DNA from 3 places in the Hydrogenophaga sp. L99 genome. Region 1 is predicted to be linked to each of the others. Evidence: predicted binding sites of a transcription regulator. Region 1 holds the regulator's gene; each other region holds the start of a gene.
What was found. Region 1 encodes FNR, which switches genes on or off when oxygen is low (the NO sensors DNR and NnrR bind a similar motif). Its sites were predicted from a motif close to TTGATNNNNATCAA; they were not measured.

Region 1 (7,960 bases):
ACATGGAACATTGTCCACACAGGGCGCAGCACCGCGGTGTTGGTGCCCAACCAGGCCAGGCCTTGCACCGAGCCGGCGGCAAAGGCGCCGAAGAGTGCGTAGCCCAGCATGCGGCTGAACTGGAAGGTCCACAGCGCGCGGGTGCTGCGCTCACCCGCCGCACGGCTGATGCCCGCGCAAGCCGCGCCGCACATAGCCACGCAGTGGGGCCCGCCCGCGAGGCCCATGAACAGGGCCGTGATCGCCATTGAAGTCTGCATAAGTCACTGTAGCGCAGGCCGGGCACGGGCAACGCCTGCGCCCGCGGTATCCCGCTGAACGCTCAGATGATTTTCGAAAAACGCGCCCGGTCCAGGTCAACCTGCAGGTTCTTGTCAAACACCATAGCGATGGCACGCACGAGAAACCAACCTGTAGCCGTGACCTCGACGCCCGTGTCATCCATGGTGACCAACCCGCTCTCTACAAAGCCGGACAGCACTTCCAGCTCACGCGCGAAGTAGGACTTGAAATCGATCAGGTGGCCGAGCTCGATGGATTCGTATTGCAACTGGCCTTGGCACATGAGCGACATGATGACGGAGCGTCGCAACAGGTCATCCCGCGTCAAAGCCAGGCCGCGCACGATAGGCAGACGCCCCTGGTCCAGCGCGTCGTAGTACTCGTCCAGCGTTTTGGCGTTCTGGCTGTAGGTGGCGCCAATGCGTCCGATGGCCGAAACGCCCAGAGCGATCAAATCGCAATCGGGCTGGGTGCTGTAGCCCTGAAAGTTGCGGTGCAGACGGCCTTGGCGCTTGGCCACGGCCAGCGCATCGGTGGGCAAAGCAAAGTGGTCCATGCCCACATACACATACCCCGCGTCCATGAACGCGTCCAGCGAGGCCGACAGCATGGCCAGCTTGTCGCCGCCGCTGGGCAGTTCGGCAGAGATGATGCGGCGCTGTGGCTTGAACCGCGAAGGCAGATGGGCGTAGGCATACAGCGCAATGCGGTCCGGACGCAACTCGTTGACCTGGGCCAAGGTGCGCGCAAAAGATTCCGGGGTTTGCAGGGGCAAACCGTAGATGAGGTCCACATTGACCGACTCAAACCCGATCTTGCGGGCGGTTTCTACCAAGGCAAAAACCTGTTCAGCGGGTTGTACCCGGTGCACCGCTTTTTGCACCGCCGGATCGAAATCCTGCACACCAAAGCTCAAGCGGTTGAAGCCCAGTCTGGCCAACGTCTGCAGCCGCTGGTCGGTCACCGTGCGAGGGTCCACTTCAATCGAATACTCACCACCCGGCACCAGCGTGAAATTGCGCCGGATCATCGACATCAGGTCTTCCAGCTCGGCATCGGACAGAAAAGTGGGGGTACCGCCGCCCAGGTGCAGCTGCGACACGCTGTGACCTTGCCCGAAGTGCTGCACCTGCAGCTCCACCTCACGAGACAGATAGCGCAGGTATTCGGCTGCACGTTCGTGGTGCTTCGTGATCACCTTGTTGCAGGCGCAGTAGTAGCAGACCGACTCACAAAACGGAATGTGCACATACAGCGACAGCGGCAGCGCCATGGAACCCACTCGGCGCTGCTCCAGCGCTTGTATATAGTCTTGCTCCGCGAAAGCTTCGACGAATCGGTCTGCCGTCGGGTACGAGGTGTAACGAGGCCCAGGAATGTCGAATCGCTTGAGCAACTCGTTGGAAATAGCATGACTCACAAACAGTTCTCCAGTTCTGAGGGCTGAATGTGCCGCATGAGCGCGCCAGCGCCTTTGATCTTGATCAAGGCCTCGGTCGGACCGGGGGTTGTCCCCAGGATTGCCCCCAGACTCCAAACCGGCCTTTTCTCGACAGTGCTCGGGCCGATGCGTTAAGCTAACCCCGCACTCCTGGAAAAATTATGGACATTCAAAGCATCAAAGTCGCCTGCTCAAGCTGCAACCTGCGGGAGTTGTGCCTGCCCATGGGTCTGAACAGTGAAGAGATAGACAAGCTCGACGCGGTGATTTCCACACGCCGCCGCATCAAGCGCGGCTCCGCGCTCTTCAACACGGGCGACAAGTTCACGTCGCTATTTGCCGTGCGTTCTGGTTTTTTTAAAACCTGCGTTACGACCGCAGACGGCCGTGACCAGGTGACCGGCTTTCAGATGACGGGAGAAATCATCGGTCTGGACGGCATCGTCAGCGACCACCACTCGTGCGACGCGATTGCACTGGAGGATGCCGAGGTGTGCGTGATGCCTTTTGACCAGGTGGAAGAGCTTTCACGCGAATTCACCACCCTGCAACACCACGTCCACAAGATCATGAGCCGCGAGATCGTGCGCGACCACTCGGTGATGCTGCTGCTGGGCAGCATGCGCGCCGAAGAACGGCTGGCGGCTTTCTTGCTCAATCTGGTCCAGCGGCTTCATGCCCGCGGGTTCTCACAGTCCGAGCTGATTTTGCGCATGACCCGCGAAGAGATCGGCAGCTACCTGGGTATGAAGCTCGAAACGGTGAGCCGCACTTTCTCCAAGTTCGTTGACGACGGCATTATCGAAGTGAAACAGCGCTATGTTCACATCAAGAGCACCGAAGGGCTCAAGCAGATCGTGAATCCGCAAACTTGCCGCTGAATCCACCGCGACACCCAACGAAAACCTGGGCGAATGCCCAACAAAAAAACCCCGGACAGGCGCATACGCCTCTCCGGGGTTTTTTGTTGGCGCTGAAGGCGCTAGCCGTTTCAGCCGCAGCGACCGTTCTTGGCGCAGTCGGTTGGTCGCTCGTCTGCGGGTATCGGGCAACGGTTCACCTCAAATGGCGACACGGCGAGCAAAGTTGTCAAGGCGCTGGAAACCATGGTTGCACCCCAGAACACAAAGAACGCGAGGGTGTAAACCGCTTCCCGCGACAGGGCCAGAGGAGAGCCAAACCAATGCAGATCGCTGGGATCGACAAAAGCAAACACCACCATTTCCAGCACCGCGGCCACCAAAAAAGCAGGCCATGCTATCCACATCAAACGCTGTGTCCACATCGGTGCGGCTCCTCTTCCATATCTGTTTTTGTTAAAGCGACAAGCACCCGGGTACAGCTGCACCGGTAGCCAGGCTGGCCATTATTTTTCAGAGGGCACCAAAGGTGAAGCCGCATGGTTTCGACCCTGATTGGCTGGCTGCACAGCCATCAGCGCATCGATCCTTGCTTGCCCCTCCAGTGCCAGTGCCGCCCTGCGCTCTCGCTCGTAGACCTCCTTGTCAAGCACCGGATCCTGGTCCATCGACGAAATGACCACCATGGTGCTGGTCGCTATCACCCCACACAACAGAAGAGCCGGCACGAACACCACATGTGGAATTCTCCACCAGGGGGTATTTTCATGGCTTGGGGGCTGGGTCAAGGGCGCGTTGCTCATGTTGTAGCTCCGAAATGGGAATGTCAAATGGCGCTGAATGTCGTCAGCGCGGGACCAGGAAGGCAGCTTTCTCGGAAACCTCGACTGGCTCGTCACCAACCGAGCGGATGCCGAACTGGATGGGGTGCGAGCCCGGGTTTGCAGCATCCGGCGGTATCTGAACCCGAATCACGGCCGAGCGGACCTCAGTGGGCAACACCTCGACTTCGTTTTCCGAAGCAATGGTGACACCCGGCAGGCCGGACACCGTGATGACGTAGCGCTGTGTGGATTCGGTGGCGTTCATGATTTGCAGCCGGAAGACGTTTTCAATGCGTCCTTGCTCCACCATGCGGGCCAATGCGCCCCGGTCGCGGATCACGTCCACCTTGAGCGGCTTGCGCATGAACAAGCTGACCATCACAGCCAGGGTGATGGCCACCAGGATACCGGTGTAAACCAGCACCCTGGGTCTGAACGCTCGCTTGATCATTTGAGCCGTGGTCCAGCCCTGAGCAACCCCGTTCTCGGTGGAGTACTTGATCAGGCCGCGCGGATAACCCACCTTGTCCATGACCTCGTCACACACGTCAATACAGGCACCGCAGCCGATGCATTCGTATTGCAGACCCTTGCGAATGTCGATACCGGTGGGGCAGACCTGGACGCAGAGCGTGCAGTCAACGCAAGAACCCAACCCCAGCGCCAAGGGATCGGCCTTTTTCGATCGCGGACCGCGGGGCTCACCACGCTTTTCGTCGTAGGTGACGATCATGGTGTCTTTGTCAAACATCGCGCTCTGGAAACGCGCGTAGGGGCACATGTACTTGCAGACCTGCTCGCGCATGAACCCTGCGTTGCCGTAGGTGGCAAAGCCGTAGAAAAATACCCAGAAGGTTTGCCAAGGGCCCAAAGACGCGGCCAGCGACAAGGCAGCCAGATCGCGGATGGGCGTGAAATAGCCTACGAAGGTGAAGCCTGTCCAGAGCGCAAAAGCAATCCACAAGGCGTGCTTAAGCCACTTTTTGCCCAGCTTTTGCGCGGAAAAATCAGCCTGATCCAAGCGCATACGGGCCGAGCGATCGCCCTCGACCTTTTTTTCGATCCAGAGAAAAATTTCGGTGTAGACCGTTTGTGGACACGCGTAACCACACCAGAGGCGACCCGCCACGGCCGTGAACAAGAACAGGGCCAGCGCAGAAATGACCAACAGCCCGGTCAGGTAAATGAAGTCCTGCGGGTACAGCACCAAGCTGAAGATGTAGAAGCGACGGGCTTCCAGGTCAAAAAGAACCGCTTGACGAGCGTTCCACTCCAGCCAGGGCAAGCCGTAAAACACAATTTGTGTGATCCAGACCGTGATCCAGCGCCAGTTTGAGAACATCCCCGATACAGAGCGCGGGTAGATCTTTTGCCTCGCGGCATACAAAGAAACCATCTCCTCATCGTCGTCTTTAGCGCCCCGAGGGGACACAGCAACGATGGGAATGATGGGCTTGCTGGCGTTGCTGTCTGGTGTGTCGGAACTCACGAGGAACCCGGAAAGGAAGGCAAAAAAGTAAGGGCGGCGGTCATCACAACCGCCGCGGTCTCAGGGGCACAGAGTGCTTAATTGGCCGGCTTGTTGGACATGCCCCAGACGTAGCCGCTGAGGACGTGGATCTGGGCCTCGTTGAGCAACACCGACTGTCCGGGCATCTGGTTATTGATACCGTTGTTGACGGCGCGAATGATGGCTTCTTCGCCCCAGCCGTGCAGCCATACACCGTCGGTCAGGTTGGGTGCACCCAGGGCGGTGTTGCCCTTGGCGTCCATGCCGTGGCAAGCGGCGCACGAACCAAAATTGCTCCTGCCCTGGGAGGCGCGCACGCTGTCGTGCGGACTGCCCGACAGGCTGAGCACATAGTGAGCCAGATTGCGGACGTCTTCAGGAGAGCCCACAGCAGCGCCCAAGGGCGGCATCACACCGTTGCGGCCTTGGGCAATTGAGACCTTGATCGCTTCTGGGTCGCCACCCCACAGCCAATCGCCGTCGGTGAGGTTGGGGAAGCTCCTGGCGCCACGGGCATCGGAGCCGTGGCACTGGGCACAGTAGTTCATGAACAGGCGCTCACCCACAGCCATCGCCTGTGCGTCACCAGCCAGTTGCTCGGGCTTCATTTCATTGAACCTGGCGTAGATGGGTGCAATGGCTTCCTGAACCTTCTTCACCTCAGCGGCGTGCTGTCCTTGTGACGACCATCCCAGCACCCCCTGGAACTTCCCAAACGTGGGGTAAAGCACGCCATATGCCAGCGCAAACACCACGGTGATGATGAAGAGATACACCCACCAGCGTGGCAAGGGGTTGTTCATCTCTGCCAAGTCACCGTCCCAAACGTGACCGGTGGTGTTGTCGGCATGTGTCGCCGCTTTGGTCGTGCCGCTGATCCACAGCAGGATCAGACAGGCGATGATGCTGACCAGCGTCAGCCCGGCCACGTAATAGTGCCAGAAATCACTTGTAAAGTCGCTCATGATATTTCTCTTGTTGGTGCCGCGGTTTAGTCTTCGTTGAAGGGTAGCCGGGCTGCCTCATCAAAGTTGGCCTTGTTGCGTTTGGACCAGGCCCAGACCAAGATGCCCATGAAGATCAGAAAACTGACCAGGGTGAAGGCGCTACGCAGATCGTTGATGTCCATGGCGAGCCTCTGACTTATTGGGTAGAGCCTGTTGCCTCAACAGGCTTGATTGCGGCCGCTGACACAGGTGATGCAACGTCGGCTGGCGCTGCTGCCGCAGGTGCTGGTGCTGCACGGATTTCACTGCGAGCGGTACCGAGCACCTGCAAGTAGGCAATCACCGCATCCATTTCTGTCTTGCCTTTCACATCAGCCACCGAAGCGGCGATTTCTTCATCGGTGTAAGGCGCGCCCAGAGTGCGCAACACTTCCATGCGCTTGGGCAGTTGGGTCTCATTGACCATTTTTTCAGCCAGCCAAGGGTAGGCCGGCATGTTGGACTCAGGCACCAGATCGCGCGGATTGATCAGGTGGATGCGGTGCCATTCATCGCTGTAACGGCCACCCACACGGTGCAGGTCAGGGCCGGTGCGCTTGGAGCCCCACTGGAAGGGACGGTCGTAAACGAATTCGCCAGCCACAGAATAAGGACCATAGCGCAGGGTTTCAGCCTGGAAGGGGCGAATCATCTGCGAGTGGCAGTTGTAGCAACCCTCGGCGACATACACATCCCGACCAGCCAATTGCAGCGCGCTGTAGGGCTTGAGACCCTCAATCGGCTGGGTGGTGGACTTCTGGAAGAACAGAGGAACAATTTCCACCAGACCGCCCACCGCCACCACAAGCGTGATCAACACGATCATGAGGAAATTGTTGGTCTCGATCCGAGCGTGACCCGTGAGTTTTTCGTTACTTGCCATGTTGTTTCTCCTCAGGCGTGTGCAGGGTTAACAGCCATCACTGGGACTGGCACAACGCGCCCCTGACGCACGGTCATGACGACGTTCCACAGCATGACGACCATGCCGCCGAAGTACAGCAGACCACCCACCAGCCGGATCACATAGAACGGGAAGGTGGCTTTCACCGACTCGACGAAGGTGTAGGTCAGGCTGCCGTCCGGGTTGACCGAGCGCCACATCAGGCCCTGCATCACACCGGCGATCCACATGGCGGCGATGTACAGCACGATACCGATGGTGGCCACCCAGAAGTGCAACTCAATGGCTGGCACCGAGTACATCTTTTTCTGACCCCACAGACGGGGAATCAGGTAGTAAAGCGAACCCATGGACACCAGACCCACCCAACCCAAGGCGCCTGAGTGCACGTGGCCGACGGTCCAGTCGGTGTAGTGGCTCAGCGCGTTGACGGTCTTGATCGACATCATCGGACCTTCGAAAGTGGACATGCCGTAGAACGACAGGGACACGATCAGGAAGCGCAGGATAGGGTCGTCTCGCAGCTTGTGCCAGGCACCCGACAGGGTCATGATGCCGTTGATCATGCCGCCCCAGCTGGGCGCCAGCAGAATCAGGGAGAAGACCATGCCAACCGATTGCGTCCAGTCAGGCAGCGCGGTGTAGTGCAGGTGGTGTGGGCCGGCCCACATGTAGGTAAAGATCAGCGCCCAGAAGTGGACGATGGACAAGCGGTAGGAATACACCGGACGCTCGGCCTGCTTGGGGATGAAGTAGTACATCATGCCCAGGAAGGCCGCGGTCAGGAAAAAGCCCACGGCGTTGTGGCCGTACCACCACTGCATCATGGCGTCCTGGACACCGGCATAGACCGAGTAGGAGTGCGTCGCGCTGGTGGGGATCTGAATGTTGTTGAAGATGTGCAGCAACGCCACCGCAATGATGTAGGCACCAAAAAACCAGTTCGCCACGTAAATGTGACGAACCTTGCGGATACCCACCGTGCCAAAGAAGACGACCGCGTAAGAGACCCAGACGACAGCGATCAACAGGTCGATCGGCCAGATCAGTTCGGCGTATTCCTTGCCCTGGGTCAAACCCATGGGCAGGGTGACGACGGCGGCGACGATGACCAGGTTCCAACCCCAAAACGTGAACCAGGCCAGCTTGTTGA
Region 2 (7,960 bases), 790 kb from region 1:
CTGTTTTAGCCTTCCCACTTCGTTTCCCACTTAGCCCGTTTTAGGGACCTTAGCTGGCGGTCTGGGTTGTTTCCCTCTTGAGTCCGGACGTTAGCACCCGGTGCTCTGTCTCCCAAGCTGTACTCGTCGGTATTCGGAGTTTGCCTTGGTTTGGTAAGTCGCCATGACCCCCTAGCCAAAACAGTGCTCTACCCCCGACGGTAATACTTGAGGCACTACCTAAATAGTTTTCGGAGAGAACCAGCTATTTCCAAGTTTGTTTAGCCTTTCACCCCTATCCACAGCTCATCCGCTAATTTTGCAACATTAGTCGGTTCGGACCTCCAGTACCTGTTACGGCACCTTCATCCTGGCCATGGATAGATCACTTGGTTTCGGGTCTACACCCAGCGACTGATTCGCCCTATTCGGACTCGATTTCTCTACGGCTTCCCTATTCGGTTAACCTTGCCACTGAATGTAAGTCGCTGACCCATTATACAAAAGGTACGCAGTCACCCCTTTCGAGGCTCCTACTTTTTGTAAGCATGCGGTTTCAGGATCTATTTCACTCCCCTCCCGGGGTTCTTTTCGCCTTTCCCTCACGGTACTTGTTCACTATCGGTCGATGATGAGTATTTAGCCTTGGAGGATGGTCCCCCCATATTCAGACAGGATTTCTCGTGTCCCGCCCTACTTGTCGTTAGCTCAGTACCACACGTCTCTTTTCACATACAGGGCTATCACCTTCTTTGGCCGGCCTTTCCATGCCGTTTTGTTAAGTGTCGTGCTATCACTAACAGGCTCTTCCGATTTCGCTCGCCACTACTTTCGGAATCTCGGTTGATGTCTTTTCCTCGAGCTACTGAGATGTTTCAGTTCACCCGGTTCGCCTCGCATACCTATGTATTCAGTATGCGATACCTACTGCTAGGTGGGTTTCCCCATTCGGAAATCTCCGGATCAAAGCTAATTTGCCAGCTCCCCGAAGCTTATCGCAGGCTATCACGTCCTTCGTCGCCTATCATCGCCAAGGCATCCACCACATGCTCTTATTCACTTGACCCTATAACTTTGACGTCTTGCCAGTTCGTTCAAACCAACAAAACACAATCGTCACATCAAGAGAATGTCTGTCAGGTCTCACACCTGACGCGTTATGCCGTTTCAATTTATATCTTTTGACTAAATTGAATATTCGTTGACGCAATCAAAAATTCTTGTTGCTGATGGCACGGTCTGCACGAAACCTTTACGAATGTGCAGTTTCCATCAGCAACGCTGATTCGACTCTATGAATTTTTAAAGAACAGCCGTTGCAATCCGAAGATCGCTTGAAGATCGATAGATACCGATCAACATCAAAATACCCTGCAGCACAGGATGCTTTGATGTTGAGACAGACAAGTGTTGCACTGCATGACAGGCAGCACCAACAGGTGTGGATGGTGGAGGATGACGGGATCGAACCGACGACCCCCTGCTTGCAAAGCAGGTGCTCTCCCAGCTGAGCTAATCCCCCAGGATAACCGTCAACGTTTTGGTCAGACAGCGCTCAGACAGCAGACCCACTTGGTGGGTCTGGTTGGTCTCGAACCAACGACCCCCGCCTTATCAAGACGGTGCTCTAACCAACTGAGCTACAGACCCAAGCCGGTCACTAGTAACCTGGTTTGACCCAGATCGCTGGCGACTTCCTTCCAACAACCGATAAGTGTGAGCGTTTGAGCTTGATTGCTTGATCCACTGCCGCTCTCAGCATCCAACCCTGCAAGCAGGACCATCAAACCAAGAACTGGTGTGGATTTTTCCAGAAAGGAGGTGATCCAGCCGCACCTTCCGATACGGCTACCTTGTTACGACTTCACCCCAGTCACGAACCCCGCCGTGGTAATCGCCCTCCTTGCGGTTAGGCTAACTACTTCTGGCGAGACCCGCTCCCATGGTGTGACGGGCGGTGTGTACAAGACCCGGGAACGTATTCACCGTGACATGCTGATCCACGATTACTAGCGATTCCGACTTCACGCAGTCGAGTTGCAGACTGCGATCCGGACTACGACCGGCTTTGATGGATTGGCTCCCCCTCGCGGGTTTGCGACCCTTTGTACCGGCCATTGTATGACGTGTGTAGCCCCACCTATAAGGGCCATGAGGACTTGACGTCATCCCCACCTTCCTCCGGTTTGTCACCGGCAGTCTCACTAGAGTGCCCAACTGAATGTAGCAACTAATGACAAGGGTTGCGCTCGTTGCGGGACTTAACCCAACATCTCACGACACGAGCTGACGACAGCCATGCAGCACCTGTGTTATGGCTCTCTTTCGAGCACGAATCCATCTCTGGAAACTTCCATACATGTCAAAGGTGGGTAAGGTTTTTCGCGTTGCATCGAATTAAACCACATCATCCACCGCTTGTGCGGGTCCCCGTCAATTCCTTTGAGTTTCAACCTTGCGGCCGTACTCCCCAGGCGGTCAACTTCACGCGTTAGCTTCGTTACTGAGTCAGAAGAGACCCAACAACCAGTTGACATCGTTTAGGGCGTGGACTACCAGGGTATCTAATCCTGTTTGCTCCCCACGCTTTCGTGCATGAGCGTCAGTGCAGGCCCAGGGGATTGCCTTCGCCATCGGTGTTCCTCCGCATATCTACGCATTTCACTGCTACACGCGGAATTCCATCCCCCTCTGCCGCACTCCAGCTTTGCAGTCACAATCGCAATTCCCAGGTTGAGCCCGGGGATTTCACGACTGTCTTACAAAACCGCCTGCGCACGCTTTACGCCCAGTAATTCCGATTAACGCTTGCACCCTACGTATTACCGCGGCTGCTGGCACGTAGTTAGCCGGTGCTTATTCTTACGGTACCGTCATTAGCAAACTGTATTAGAGCTCGCCGTTTCGTTCCGTACAAAAGCAGTTTACAACCCGAAGGCCTTCTTCCTGCACGCGGCATTGCTGGATCAGGCTTGCGCCCATTGTCCAAAATTCCCCACTGCTGCCTCCCGTAGGAGTCTGGACCGTGTCTCAGTTCCAGTGTGGCTGGTCGTCCTCTCAGACCAGCTACAGATCGTCGGCTTGGTGAGCCTTTACCCCACCAACTACCTAATCTGACATCGGCCGCTCCAATCGCGCGAGGCCTTACGGTCCCCCGCTTTCATCCTTAGATCGTATGCGGTATTAGCGCAGCTTTCGCTGCGTTATCCCCCACGACTGGGCACGTTCCGATGCATTACTCACCCGTTCGCCACTCGTCAGCACCTTGCGGCCTGTTACCGTTCGACTTGCATGTGTAAAGCATGCCGCCAGCGTTCAATCTGAGCCAGGATCAAACTCTTTAGTTCGATCTTGAATTTACTCATAAAAACGCAAACGAAGTAAACTTCATTTCTATTTTCATGAACGTTTAAAGTCTTGCGACTTGGATTCCGAAGAATCCGTTTTCGCAATCGCCTTCAAACGCCCACGCTTATCGGCTGTATATTTTTAATGATCCAACAAACTCAGCAGCACTTGCCACCTCATCCGTCTTGCTTAGCTGCGATCAGCTGAGCCTCGTATTATGACACAGTTTTTGGTGTCTGGAAAAAGTATTTTAGGGTTTTTACCTAGAACACTCAGCCCACTTCGCCGACTTAGGTTGCCTGCCTTGCGGCGTTGCAGTGATCAGCGAAGCTTTACAGTATACATCGGTTTTTTCGCGGCGGTCAACAGCTTGGCTAAATTTTCTGACCATTTGCTGCTGCGGCTTTCGTTGCAAGGTTGGTTGCACCTTCATCCCAGCTTTTACTTCCGCCCCTTCCCCGTTGCGCCGCGGTCGGGCTGTGCCGGTTACACAGCGGTGCACGCGGTGACCTACGGGGAAGTTTTGTGAAGTGCAGGCGTCAATCCATGGCAACCGCCTCGCCGAACTCGAACACACCCGGGTTGCGAACGGGGTCCACGCCGACAGGTATCACCGACTTAGGCGGGTACTTGCCTTCCAGCAGCAACTTGGAAAGTGGGTTTTCTATGCGTTGTTGAATCGCCCGCTTGAGCGGTCGGGCACCGAACACGGGATCAAAACCTACTTTAGCAAGCTCATCCAGCGCTGCGGGAGCCACATCGAGGCGCAAGTCCATCTTCTGCAGGCGAGCCTGCAAAGCCTTCAGCTGAATGCCGGCTATGGAAGCGATATGCTGAGCATCGAGTGCATGGAACACCACTGTCTCGTCGATGCGGTTCAAGAACTCAGGCCGGAAATGCTCCTTGAGCTCTCCCCACACCGCTTCTTTCACATCGTCGTAGGGTTGACCCACCATGGCCTGGATCAGGTGCGAGCCAATGTTGCTCGTCATCACGATCACCGTGTTTTTGAAGTCCACGGTGCGCCCTTGCCCGTCGGTCAGACGTCCGTCGTCCAGAACTTGAAGCAGTACGTTGAACACATCCGGGTGGGCTTTCTCCACTTCGTCCAGCAGCAGCACGCTGTAAGGCTTACGGCGCACGGCTTCTGTCAGGTAGCCGCCCTCCTCGTAGCCTACATACCCGGGCGGCGCACCAATGAGGCGTGCCACCGAGTGTTTCTCCATAAATTCGCTCATATCGATGCGAATCAGGTGGTCTTCGCTATCAAACAGGAAGCCGGCGAGCGCCTTGCACAGCTCGGTTTTACCGACACCCGTTGGGCCTAAAAACAGAAACGAGCCCGTGGGTCGGTTCGGATCGGATAGTCCGGAGCGTGAGCGGCGGATCGCGTTGGCGACGGCGCCAATGGCTTCGTCTTGCCCCACCACACGCTGATGCAGCTTGTCTTCCATCACCAGCAGCTTGTCGCGCTCGCCCTGCATGAGTTTGGCCACGGGGATGCCGGTCGCGCGGGCCACGACTTCTGCAATCTCTTCAGCACCCACCTGGGTACGTAGCAGCTGCGGGCGGCCCGTACCGTCTTTGTTGGCGGCTTTCCCCGATTCCACAGCCTGCGCGTCTTTGAGGCGCTTTTCCAATTCGGGTAGCTTGCCGTATTGCAGCTCGGCCACTTTGTTGAAGTCACCCTTGTCGGTGAATGTCTTGATCTGGGAACGGATACGGTCCATCTCCTCCATCACGTCCTTGGAGCCCAGCGCCTGGGCTTTTTCAGCCTTCCAGATTTCGTCGTAGTCGGAGATTTCTTTCTCCAACCGGGCAATTTCTTCCGCAATCAGACCGAAGCGCTTTTGTGACGCCTCATCCTTCTCACGCCGCACGGCCTCGCGCTCAATTTGCAACTGAATCAAACGGCGGTCGAGTTTGTCCATCACCTCGGGCTTGGAGTCGAGTTCGATCTTGATCTTGCTGGCCGCCTCGTCGATGAGATCGATGGCCTTGTCAGGCAAAAAGCGATCGGTGATGTAGCGGTGGCTGAGCTCGGCAGCGGCCACGATGGCCGGGTCGGTGATCTGAACGCCGTGATGCACCTCATACTTCTCTTGCAAACCACGCAAGATGGCAATGGTGGCTTCCACACTGGGCTCGCCCACAATGATCTTCTGAAAGCGGCGCTCGAGTGCAGCATCTTTTTCAATGTATTTGCGGTACTCGTCGAGCGTGGTGGCACCCACGCAGTGCAGTTCTCCGCGGGCCAGCGCTGGCTTGAGCATGTTGCCCGCATCCATAGCCCCTTCGCCTTTGCCGGCTCCCACCATGGTGTGTAACTCGTCAATGAACACAATGGTCTGGCCTTCGTCTTTGGCCAACTCGTTGAGCACGGTTTTCAGGCGCTCTTCAAACTCACCACGGAACTTGGCCCCGGCCAGCAGCGCCGCCATGTCCAGGCTCAGCACGCGTTTGCCCTTGAGCGAATCAGGCACTTCGCCCGCCACGATGCGCTGGGCCAAGCCTTCAACAATGGCCGTTTTACCCACACCGGGCTCGCCGATCAGCACAGGGTTGTTCTTGGTCCGGCGTTGCAACACCTGGATGGCGCGGCGAATCTCGTCATCGCGGCCAATCACCGGGTCCAGCTTGCCCATGCGGGCGCGCTCGGTGAGGTCCATCGTGTATTTTTTAAGAGCCTCGCGCTGACCCTCGGCCTCGGGACTGTCCATGGACTGACCACCGCGTACGGCGATGATGGCCGATTCAAGGCTCTTGCGGTTCAGGCCGTTCTCATTCGAGATGCGCCCCAACTCCCCTTTGCTGTCGGCCACTGCAAGCAAAAAGAGTTCGCTAGCGATGAACTGGTCGCCGCGTTTGATGGCTTCTTTTTCGGTGGCTTGCAGCAATTTGGACAGCTCTTGCCCAACCTGCACTTGGTCTTGCCCCTGCACTTCCGGCAAGCGCGTCATCGCCGCCTCGGCGGCCTTGGTCAATCCAGGCACGTTGACACCCGCGCGCTGCAGCAAAGACTGCGGGCCATCGGCCTGACGCAGCATGGCCAGCAGCAGGTGAGCGGGCTCAATGTAAGCGTGGTCAGCGCCGAGCGCCAGTGTCTGGGCTTCGCTCAGGGCTTCTTGGAACTTGGTGGTGAGTTTGTCGAGTCGCATGGATCAGCACTCCGAATGTTTGTATTGGCTGGTATGTGGCGCTTGACGACCACTTTTCAAGACAAGCATGAAGCCTGATGCAGGCTGACCGCGCAGCCGTTGACGCAGATCAGCCAAGCACGTGCACGCCGTCCATTTTTGCGCCAATTCGAAAAAAGCAAGGTCTCAGCGCATCCGCGCAGGCTGCACCCGCGAGGGCCGTGCGTTTTCAGTCCGTTGTGCGCACACCCCACGCACGGTCGCGCGGGACACGCAAGGCGCAAACGGACACTCAAGCGTTGCGCGCTTCGATACCCCACTTGGCCAGCGCCGCGTCGTCGCTCACGCGTGCGTCCACCCATCGCGCACCCTCGGGCGTCTGTTCCTTCTTCCAGAACGGCGCCTGGGTCTTCAGGTAGTCCATCAGGAATTCGCAAGCCTGGAAGCTCTCGCCACGGTGGGCCGATGTCACGGCCACCAGCACAATTTGGTCCAGCGGCTGCAGCAAGCCCACGCGGTGAATCACGCGTGCACCGAAGATGTCGAAACGCCGGAAGGCTTCGTCGATCATGGCCTCAATGCTTTTTTCGGTCATGCCAGGGTAGTGCTCCAGCTCCATCGTGCTGATGCTCTGCCCGTCGTTGCGGTCACGCACGGTACCCATGAAACTGCACACGGCGCCCACGCGCTTGTCCTGCTCGCGCAACCGCTGCACCTCGGTGCTCAGGTCGAAGTCTTCGGTCTGGATGCTGACGCGCGGTGCCATGTTCAGCCTCCTGTGACGGGTGGGAAAAACCCCACTTCGGCGCCATCGATGAGCGCGGCCCCCTCGTCGCTCATGGTCTGGTTCAAGGCCACCCGCACCGCACGACCACGCGCCAGCGCTTCGGCGTAAGCACCACCGCGTGCAACCAACTCTTCACGCAGCGCGCCCAGGGTGGCTGCCTTGGTGTCAGCCGACTCGCTGCTGGCGCCGATGGCCTCTCGAATCGATGCGAAATAGCGAAGTTTGACAATCATGCGAGCAACTCTGCAAAAGAAAGATAGGGCACTGGATCACCATGGGCGATGGTGGCGCCGGCCGGGTTGTCCACCAGACCGTCACCCCACACGGCAGAAGTCAAAACCCCCGAACTCTGGTTGGGAAAGAGGTCCAACCCACCTTCGGCGTTGCGACACACGCGCAGAAATTCGCGGCGCTTGTCAGCACGGACCACCGTGAAGTGGGCCGGCAGCATCACGGGCTGCACACGAGGAACTTGCGCGCCTTGCAGCTTGAGTAAAAACGGCCTGACCAGCAACACAAAGGTCACAAAGCTCGACACCGGATTGCCAGGAAGGCCAATGAAATGGCAAGGCTGCGCAGCGCTGGCGCCCGCACCGGCGTCGCGGTTCACACGCCCGTAAGCAAACGGCTTGCCCGGTTTCATACCAATCTGCCACAGATCGAGGCTGCCGAGTTCCTGCACGGCCGGCTTGATGTGGTCTTCCTCACC
Region 3 (7,960 bases), 2.1 Mb from region 1:
TGAATGGGCCACCGGCCTTCAACCGTGCCACCAGATCCGGGTTGGCGATGTAGGCCTTGCCAAAAGCCACCAGGTCGGCACCGTCGGCCAACGCCTGCTCGGCCAGCGGCAGGTCGTAGCCGTTGTTCACCATCCAGGCACCTTGGCCACCCGCTGCGCGGTAGGCGGATTTCAGTGCCGCGTAGTCGAAGGGGCGCTCGGGCAGTTCGCGCGGGCCGCCGGTGGCGCCTTCGATGATGTGCACATAGGCCAGGTGATGCGGAGCCAGTTTGCGGACCACGTACTCGAACAGCGGCTGCGGATCGGCGTCCACCACGTCGTTGGCCGGCGTCACCGGCGAGAGGCGGATGCCGGTGCGTGCGCCGCCGATGGCGTCCGTGACGGCGGCCACCACTTCGAGCAGCAGGCGTGCGCGGTTGGTGATGCTGCCGCCGTAGTCGTCGGTGCGCTGGTTGCTGCCGGTTTTCAGGAACTGGTCGATCAGGTAGCCGTTGGCGGCGTGGATCTCCACCCCGTCGAAGCCGGCGGTGATGGCGTTCATCGCGGCGTGGCGGTAGTCCTGCACGATGCCGGGGATTTCTTCGGCGTCGAGCGCGCGCGGCTCGGAGGTGTCGACGAAGGTCGGCACGCCGTCCTTGATCAGCACGGTCTTGGTGTGGGCGCGGATGGCCGAGGGCGCAACCGGCTTCTGGAAGTGGGGCTGCAGGTCGGTGTGCGAGACGCGGCCCACATGCCAGAGCTGGGTGACGATTTTGCCGCCAGCGGCGTGCACCGCTTTCGTCACGCGCTTCCAGCCATCGAGCTGCTCGGTGCCATACAGGCCGGGCACGTCGGCGTAGCCCTGGCCTTGCTGGGTGATGGCGGTGGCTTCGGTGATCAGCAGGCCGGCACTGGCGCGCTGCGCATAGTACTCGGCCATCAGCGGCGTCGGGATGGCGTCGGGCGCGCGGTTGCGGGTGAGCGGCGCCATGACGATGCGGTTGGCGAGGTGCAGGCCGCCGGCTTGTAGGGGGTCGAAAAGGGTGGTCATGGTTCAACAGAAAATGGAAACGAAGGGTACAGCCTACGGCCAAACCGGCGCGCCTGCCAGCAACCGCTGGACAAGGCCCGGGCGCGGGACGGTTTTGTGGCCGCCGCGCTGCACGCCCTGTGCTTCAGGTCTGCCAACGGATGCGTGAAGGCTTTGCAAGAGGTTCGCCTTTCTGTTGGATCGGCTGCCGTCCCGGTCACGAGGTCACGGGTTGACGATCCGCGAAAAGCAGGGGCGGCTAACGAAGGTGCGGCGGTGTGCGCATCTGCTCGGGCGTGGTGAAGTAGGCTGAAGACGCGCCCATGCGCGCGCGTGCCCGCTCCAGTTCGTGGCGCGCCACGCTGCGCAGGTGGACTTCGTCGGGCCCGTCGAGCAGGTGCAGGGCGCGGCCCCAGGTCCAGAACTGCGCCAGCGGCGTGTCGGGCGAGAGGCCCATGGCACCGAAGATCTGCATCGCGCGGTCCACCACGCGGGTCTGCAGGCCCGCGGCCACCACCTTGATCGCGGCCACCTGCGCGCGCAAGGCCGCGGGCTCGGTGCGCTCCGGGTGGTCGAGCAGCCAGGCGCAGCGCAGCACCAGCAGGCGCGCCTGGTCGATCTCGATGCGCGACCGTGCGATCCACTCCTGGACGTTGGCGTAGTCCGCCAGGTATTTGCCGAAGGTCTGGCGCTCCAGCGCGCGTTCGGTGGCGAGTGCCAGCGCCAGCTCGCACTGGCCGATGGTGCGCATGCAGTGGTGCACGCGGCCCGGCCCCAGCCGAGCCTGCGCCATCGCAAAGCCTTCGCCCCAGCCGCCGAGCAGGTGGTCGGCCGGCACGCGCACTTGGCGGAACACGATCTCGCCATGCCCCTCGGGCGCGTGGTGGTGCACCACGCTGATGTTGCGCACCACGTCCACGCCCGGCGTGTCCAGCGGCACCAGCACCATGCTGTGCTGGTGGTGCCGGGTCTCGGCCGCGGCGCTGTGATCGGGCGCGTTGCGCGCCATCACGATCAACAGCCTGCAATGCGGGTGCGCCACGCCGGTGATGAACCACTTGCGGCCGTTGAGCACGAGGTCGTCGCCCTCGCGCCGCACCGTGGTCTGCAGGTTGGTCGGGTCCGACGAGGCCACGTCGGGTTCGGACATGGCGAAGGCGGATCGGACCGTTCCATGGAGCAGCGGCGTGAGCCACTGCGTGCGCTGCGCGGATGTGGCGAAGCGGTGCAGCAGCTCCATGTTGCCGGTGTCGGGCGCGCTGCAGTTGAACACCTCGGCCGCCCAGTGCAGTTGGCCCATGGCCTCGGCCAGCGGCGCGTAGTCGAGGTTGCCCAGCCGGGTGCCGGGCTCGTCTTCGCGCAGCCCGGGCAGGAACAGGTTCCACAGCCCTTCCTCGCGCGCCAGGGTCTTCAGGTCTTCGAGGAAGGGTGGCGGGTAGTCCCCCTGCTGCACCGCCTGGTGCCAGGCCGCGTTGTGCGGCAGCAGGTAGGTGTGCATGAAGGTCTCCAGCTGCTGCTGGAGCGCCTGCGCCCGGGGGCTGTGATCGAAGTCCATGCCGGGATTCTTCAGGCTCAGCGCGGTCCTGTCAGAACGCGCGTGACAGCCGCACCCGGTTGACGCAGATCAAGCCGGTGAAAGGCCTGAAACGGCGTTGGAAGCTGCGTCGACCTTGCGTCAAATCAAACTACCTATGGTGTCTGGCGGGTATCTTGAACACCATAGGTAGTGTTTTTGATCCAGGAGGCGAGAGCTATGAAAGATGCGATGGTGGTCAGTCTTCCAAGGGAGGTGATCAAGCGTTCGGGCCTGCGCGAGGCCTTCGATGCCGACAAGATCCGGTCCGCGCTGGCGCGGGCCGGCCAGGCCAGCGGCGAGTTCGACGGCGCCGAAGCCGCGCTGTTGTGTGCCCAGGTGGTCAAGGTGCTGATCCACCGCTTCAAGGGTGCGCCGCCCGGCATCGAGCCGATCCAGGACGTGGTCGAACAGACGCTGATCGCGGCCAACCACCTCCAGACCGCGCGCGCCTACATCGTCTACCGCGAGCAGCACGCCACGCTGCGCGCCGACCAGCAGACGCTGGTGGATGTGGAATCGTCGATCAACGAGTACCTCACGCGCGCCGACTGGCGCGTGAACGCCAACGCCAACCAGGGTTATTCGCTGGGCGGGCTGATCCTGAACGTGGCCGGCAAGGTCACGGCCAACTACTGGCTTTCGCACGTCTACACGCCCGAGATCGGGCAGGCGCACCGCGAGGGCGACCTCCACATCCACGACCTCGACATGCTCAGCGGCTACTGCGCGGGCTGGTCGTTGCGCACCCTGCTCAACGAAGGCCTCAACGGCGTGCCGGGCAAGGTGGAGTCGGGGCCGCCGAAACACATGTCCTCGGCCGTGGGGCAGATCGTGAACTTCCTGGGCACGCTGCAGAACGAGTGGGCCGGCGCGCAGGCCTTCTCGTCGTTCGACACCTACATGGCGCCCTATGTGCGCCAGGACGGCATGGATTACGCGGCCGTGCGCCAGTGCATCCAGGAGCTGATCTACAACCTCAACGTGCCCTCGCGCTGGGGCACGCAGACGCCCTTCACCAACCTCACCTTCGACTGGGTCTGCCCCGACGACCTGCGCGAGCAGGTGCCGGTGATCGCCGGGCAGGAAATGCCGTTCTGCTACGGCGATCTGCAGGCCGAGATGGACCTGATCAACCGCGCCTACATCGAGGTGATGACCGAGGGCGACGCCAAGGGGCGGGTCTTCACCTTCCCCATCCCCACCTACAACATCACGCCCGATTTCCCCTGGGAGAGCGAGAACGCGCGGCGCCTGTTCGACATGACGGCCAAGTACGGCCTGCCGTACTTCCAGAACTTCATCAACTCCGAGCTGCAGCCGAACATGGTGCGCTCCATGTGCTGTCGCCTGCAGCTTGATCTGCGCGAGCTGCTCAAGCGCGGCAACGGCCTGTTCGGCAGCGCCGAGCAGACCGGCAGCCTGGGCGTGGTCACGGTGAACTGCGCGCGCCTGGGGCATGTGCACGCGGGCGACGAGGCCGGCCTGCTGGCCGCGCTCGACCGCCTGCTGGCGTTGGGCCAACAGAGCCTGGAGACCAAGCGCAAGCTGATCCAGCGCCTGATGGACCAGGGCCTGTTCCCGTACACCAAACGCTACCTGGGCACGCTGCGCAACCACTTCAGCACCCTGGGCGTGAACGGCATCAACGAGATGGTGCGCAACTTCACCGGCGACGCGCACGACATCACCACCGACGACGGCCACGCCTTCGCGCTGCGCTTCCTCGACCACGTGCGCGAACGCATCGTGGCCTTCCAGGAGGAGACCGGCCACCTGTACAACCTGGAGGCCACGCCCGCGGAGGGCACCACCTACCGCTTCGCCCGCGAAGACCGCAAGCGCTGGCCCGCGATCCTGCAGGCCGGCACGCCCGAGCAGCCCTACTACACCAACTCTTCGCAGCTGCCCGTGGGCTTCACCGACGACCCGTTCGAGGCGCTGGAGCGCCAGGCCCCGCTGCAGCGCAAGTACACCGGCGGCACCGTGCTGCACCTGTACATGGGTGAACGCCTGACCAGCGGCGAGGCCTGCCGCGCGCTGGTGCAGCGCGCGCTGACGAACTTCCGCCTGCCCTACATCACCGTCACCCCCACCTTCTCCATCTGCCCCACCCACGGCTACCTCGCGGGCGAGCACCCGTTCTGTCCGGTCTGCGACGCTGAGAAGCTGGCCGCCAAACGCCAGCTGCAGGCCGCTTGATGCCCCGTCTTTCAACCACCCCAAAAGGAAACACCCATGAACACATCCACCCCATCGGCCGTCAGGTCAACGGCCGCTGACATGTCCCTGCGCGACGACGAACGCCAGCCCTGCGAGGTCTGGACCCGCGTCATGGGCTACCACCGGCCGGTCAGCAGCTTCAACCGGGGCAAACAGGGCGAACATGCCGAACGCCGATTCTTTGCCGAGCCGGCCGACCGCGCCTGAGGTCGCGGGCACCGCCGCACCACCACCCGCGACCCGTGGTGCGCAGGCGCTGCGCATCGGCGGACTCACGCGGCTGACCGGGGTTGATTTCCCGGGCCGGCTGGCGGCGGTGGTGTTCCTGCAGGGCTGTCCGTGGCGCTGCGTGTACTGCCACAACCCGGGGCTGCTCGACGCCGCGGTTCCGGGGGCCCTGTCGTGGCAGGCGGTGCACGGCTTCCTGCGGCAGCGCCGCGGGCTGCTCGACGGCGTGGTGTTCTCGGGCGGCGAGCCCACGCTGCAGGCGGCGCTGGGCCCGGCCCTGGCCGAGGTGCGCGCGCTCGGTTTTGCCACCGGCCTGCACACCGGCGGCATGTACCCCGAGCGACTGCAGCGGGTGTTGCCGCAGCTGGACTGGGTCGGGCTGGACATCAAGGCGCCGCAACACCGCCACGACCAGGTCACCGGCACACGCGGCGGCGGCGCGCGCGCGGCACGCAGCCTGCGCCTGCTGCAGCACAGCGGGGTGGCGCTGGAGTGCCGCACCACCTGGCACGCCGGCCTGTTCGGGCGGGATGACCTGTTCCGCCTGGCCGACGCGTTGGCCGCGCAGGCGGTGTCGCACTGGGTGCTGCAGACCTGCCGCAGCCCGGGCCTGGCTGCCCCGGTGCTCGACGCGGAGGACCTGGCCGCCCTGGCCGCGCGGTTTGCCCGGTTCGAATGCCGCTGAAGCGCCGCCCTGGCGGGTGGCTCAGCCCAGCACGACCCAGTGGTTGTCGGGCGTCATGGCGCCGGGCCAGGCCAGCATGGCCGGTGGCAGGGCCGGGTGCCAGAAGCCGACCCCGCGGCTCGCGCCCATCAGCACCCCGCCGCTTCCCGGCCAGGGCGCCAGCGCGCAGGGTTCGGTGAGCCGTGCGATGGTGGTCCAGCGGTCCGGTGCGTCGGGGTGCCAGAGCAGGCCTTCGTGGCTGCGCTGGCCGCTCACGATGAAGCCACCACCGGGACCGGGCGCGATGTCGCCCGCGTAGCCATTCCCGGCGATGCCGCGGCTGGCCAGCCGCAGGTCCTGCCCGTCCCAGAGCGCCAGCACGGGCGCGTCGCGGCGCTGGGCGGCCTCGTCGTGTTCGGCCTGCAGCGCGATGCCCAGCAGCGGCGCGCGCGCCGGTGTGCCGTCGCCGGGGCCCACCGGCAGGCCCCAGGCCACATGGCGCAGGCTCAGGCGCGGGTCGCCCAGCCGCCACTGACCCAGCAGCGCGCCGCTCCGCGGCTCCAGCCGCACCAGCGACGGGTCCATGGCCTCCAGCCGGGTTTTCTGGCCGCTGGCGGTGCGCGGAATGCCCCCGTTGACGACCAGCAGCGCCCCGCCAGCGTCCAGTGCCATGTGGTGCGGGTCCAGGCCGTGGCTGGGCCATTGCGCGACCCGTTGCAGCGTGCGGTGGTCGCGCACACCGATCCAGCCACGGCCGTCGCGGGTGTCGGTTTCGGTGGTGTAGAGCCACTGCCCGTCGGCGCTCGCCAGCACGTGGCCACCCAGGGTGCGGTGCGGGGTTTCGGCGTCGATCAGGTGCCGGGTCTGCAGCTCACCCAGTGGGTCGCAGCGCAGCAGCCAGCGGCCGGGCCGGGTGGCGACGGCGAGGAAACCGCCGCCGGGCTCGGGCAGCAGACCGTGGGCACGCCCCTGCACCGGCAGGTGGGCGGCCACGCGCACCTCGCGCGCAGCCCAGTCGAGTTCAAGCACACCCACCTGGTCGCAGTCGCGGCCGCAGTCGGGGGTGTTGCCGTGGCTGCGCCAGGCGGCGGCCAGGCGCACCCGGGATGGCAGGGGTGGGGCCCCGATGATGTCGGAAGGGGCGGTGTCGCTTTGCGCCAGGGTCGGGGCGCTGACGGCGCCCGAGGCCAGCAGCCAGGCGGTGTGGCGCAGCAGGGTGCGGCGGTGCAGGTCGGTGCTCATGGAGGCAGGCAGAAGTGAGGGGAGGGGCCGGACAACAGCGTCCGTGAGCATCTTGGTCATGGGCTCCGGCCGGAACCTTGATGTGGGTCAATTGAATGATATTGATTCTTGTTTAGCATCGCCCTGCATTCAGCCATCGGGCTGTCTCACCACCTTAAGGATCACCACATGAACCACCCGTTGCTCGCGATCGCCCTGGCGGGCGCTGTCCTGTTCTCCCTGCCGTCCCATGCCAAGGAATTCCCGATCGGCACGCCGCACAAGGTGGCCGGCATGGAGATCGCCGCGGTCTACCTGGCACCGGTCAAGATGGAGCCCGAGGGCATGATGCGCAAGGCCGAGGCCTCGGACATCCACCTGGAAGCCGACATCCACGCGCTCAAGGACCACCCGAACGGCTTCGAGGAAGGGGCCTGGATGCCCCACCTCAGCATTCATTTCGAGCTGGTCAAGCTGGGCACGACCGAGAAGGTCAGCGGCCACTTCATGCCCATGGTGGCCTCCGACGGCCCGCACTACGGCGACAACGTCAAGCTGATGGGTCCCGGCAAATACAAGCTGACCCTGCGCATCAGCCCGCCCGGCGGCCACGCGGCGCATTTTGGCCGCCACACCGACAAGGAAACCGGCGTCGGCCCGTGGTTCAAGCCCTTCGACGTGAGCTACGAGTTCACTTTTGCGGGCACGGGCAAGAAAGGCGGGTACTGATGCACCCCCCGCGCCGCTTCGCGTCACCCCCCTCAAGGGGGGCGATGCCAGTGGCCCGGCGAAGCCGGTTCCACGGCATCCTGGGGGGAGGCACGCGCTCCGGGAATGTTGCGAACGCCAGGAACACCGGGAATGGCCGTGGTGCCTCGCTGCTGGCGGCGTTGCTGATGGGGTCGGCCCTGGGTCTGGCGCAGGCGGGCGACATGCCGACCTACCGGCTCACGGCGCGGGAGGGGCGGTTCGAGCCGGCGGAGCTGGCGGTGCCGCAGGGGGCGAAGTTCCGGCTGGAGATCACGAATGCCGGGCGCGATCC

Region 2: a site for FNR is predicted at 6,585-6,598, ahead of clpB (ATP-dependent chaperone ClpB). Genes of this name have one in related genera too.
Region 3: a site for FNR is predicted at 2,624-2,637, ahead of AC4QBL_RS18920 (ribonucleoside triphosphate reductase). Genes of this name have one in related genera too.

The regions. Positions count from the first base shown of each region.
Region 1 is NZ_CM178972.1:1,827,254-1,835,213, forward strand. It holds gene AC4QBL_RS08735 (sulfite exporter TauE/SafE family protein) at 1-248, opposite strand, end outside; gene hemN (oxygen-independent coproporphyrinogen III oxidase) at 323-1,702, opposite strand; gene fnr (fumarate/nitrate reduction transcriptional regulator Fnr) at 1,885-2,604, shown strand; gene AC4QBL_RS08750 (hypothetical protein) at 2,715-3,008, opposite strand; gene AC4QBL_RS08755 (hypothetical protein) at 3,090-3,386, opposite strand; gene ccoG (cytochrome c oxidase accessory protein CcoG) at 3,430-4,803, opposite strand; gene ccoP (cytochrome-c oxidase, cbb3-type subunit III) at 4,974-5,882, opposite strand; gene AC4QBL_RS08770 (cbb3-type cytochrome oxidase subunit 3) at 5,909-6,046, opposite strand; gene ccoO (cytochrome-c oxidase, cbb3-type subunit II) at 6,061-6,786, opposite strand; gene ccoN (cytochrome-c oxidase, cbb3-type subunit I) at 6,798-7,960, opposite strand, start outside.
Region 2 is NZ_CM178972.1:1,039,589-1,047,548, reverse strand. It holds rRNA gene AC4QBL_RS05035 (23S ribosomal RNA) at 1-1,045, opposite strand, end outside; tRNA gene AC4QBL_RS05030 (tRNA-Ala) at 1,426-1,501, opposite strand; tRNA gene AC4QBL_RS05025 (tRNA-Ile) at 1,553-1,629, opposite strand; rRNA gene AC4QBL_RS05020 (16S ribosomal RNA) at 1,794-3,326, opposite strand; gene clpB (ATP-dependent chaperone ClpB) at 3,867-6,485, opposite strand; gene AC4QBL_RS05010 (molybdenum cofactor biosynthesis protein MoaE) at 6,757-7,230, opposite strand; gene moaD (molybdopterin converting factor subunit 1) at 7,233-7,484, opposite strand; gene AC4QBL_RS05000 (molybdopterin molybdotransferase MoeA) at 7,481-7,960, opposite strand, start outside.
Region 3 is NZ_CM178972.1:3,946,947-3,954,906, forward strand. It holds gene AC4QBL_RS18910 (alkene reductase) at 1-1,030, opposite strand, end outside; gene AC4QBL_RS18915 (acyl-CoA dehydrogenase family protein) at 1,269-2,564, opposite strand; gene AC4QBL_RS18920 (ribonucleoside triphosphate reductase) at 2,763-4,784, shown strand; gene nrdD (anaerobic ribonucleoside-triphosphate reductase) at 4,821-5,012, shown strand; gene AC4QBL_RS18930 (anaerobic ribonucleoside-triphosphate reductase activating protein) at 4,969-5,718, shown strand; gene AC4QBL_RS18935 (DUF1513 domain-containing protein) at 5,740-6,939, opposite strand; gene AC4QBL_RS18940 (iron transporter) at 7,108-7,647, shown strand; gene AC4QBL_RS18945 (cupredoxin domain-containing protein) at 7,815-7,960, shown strand, end outside.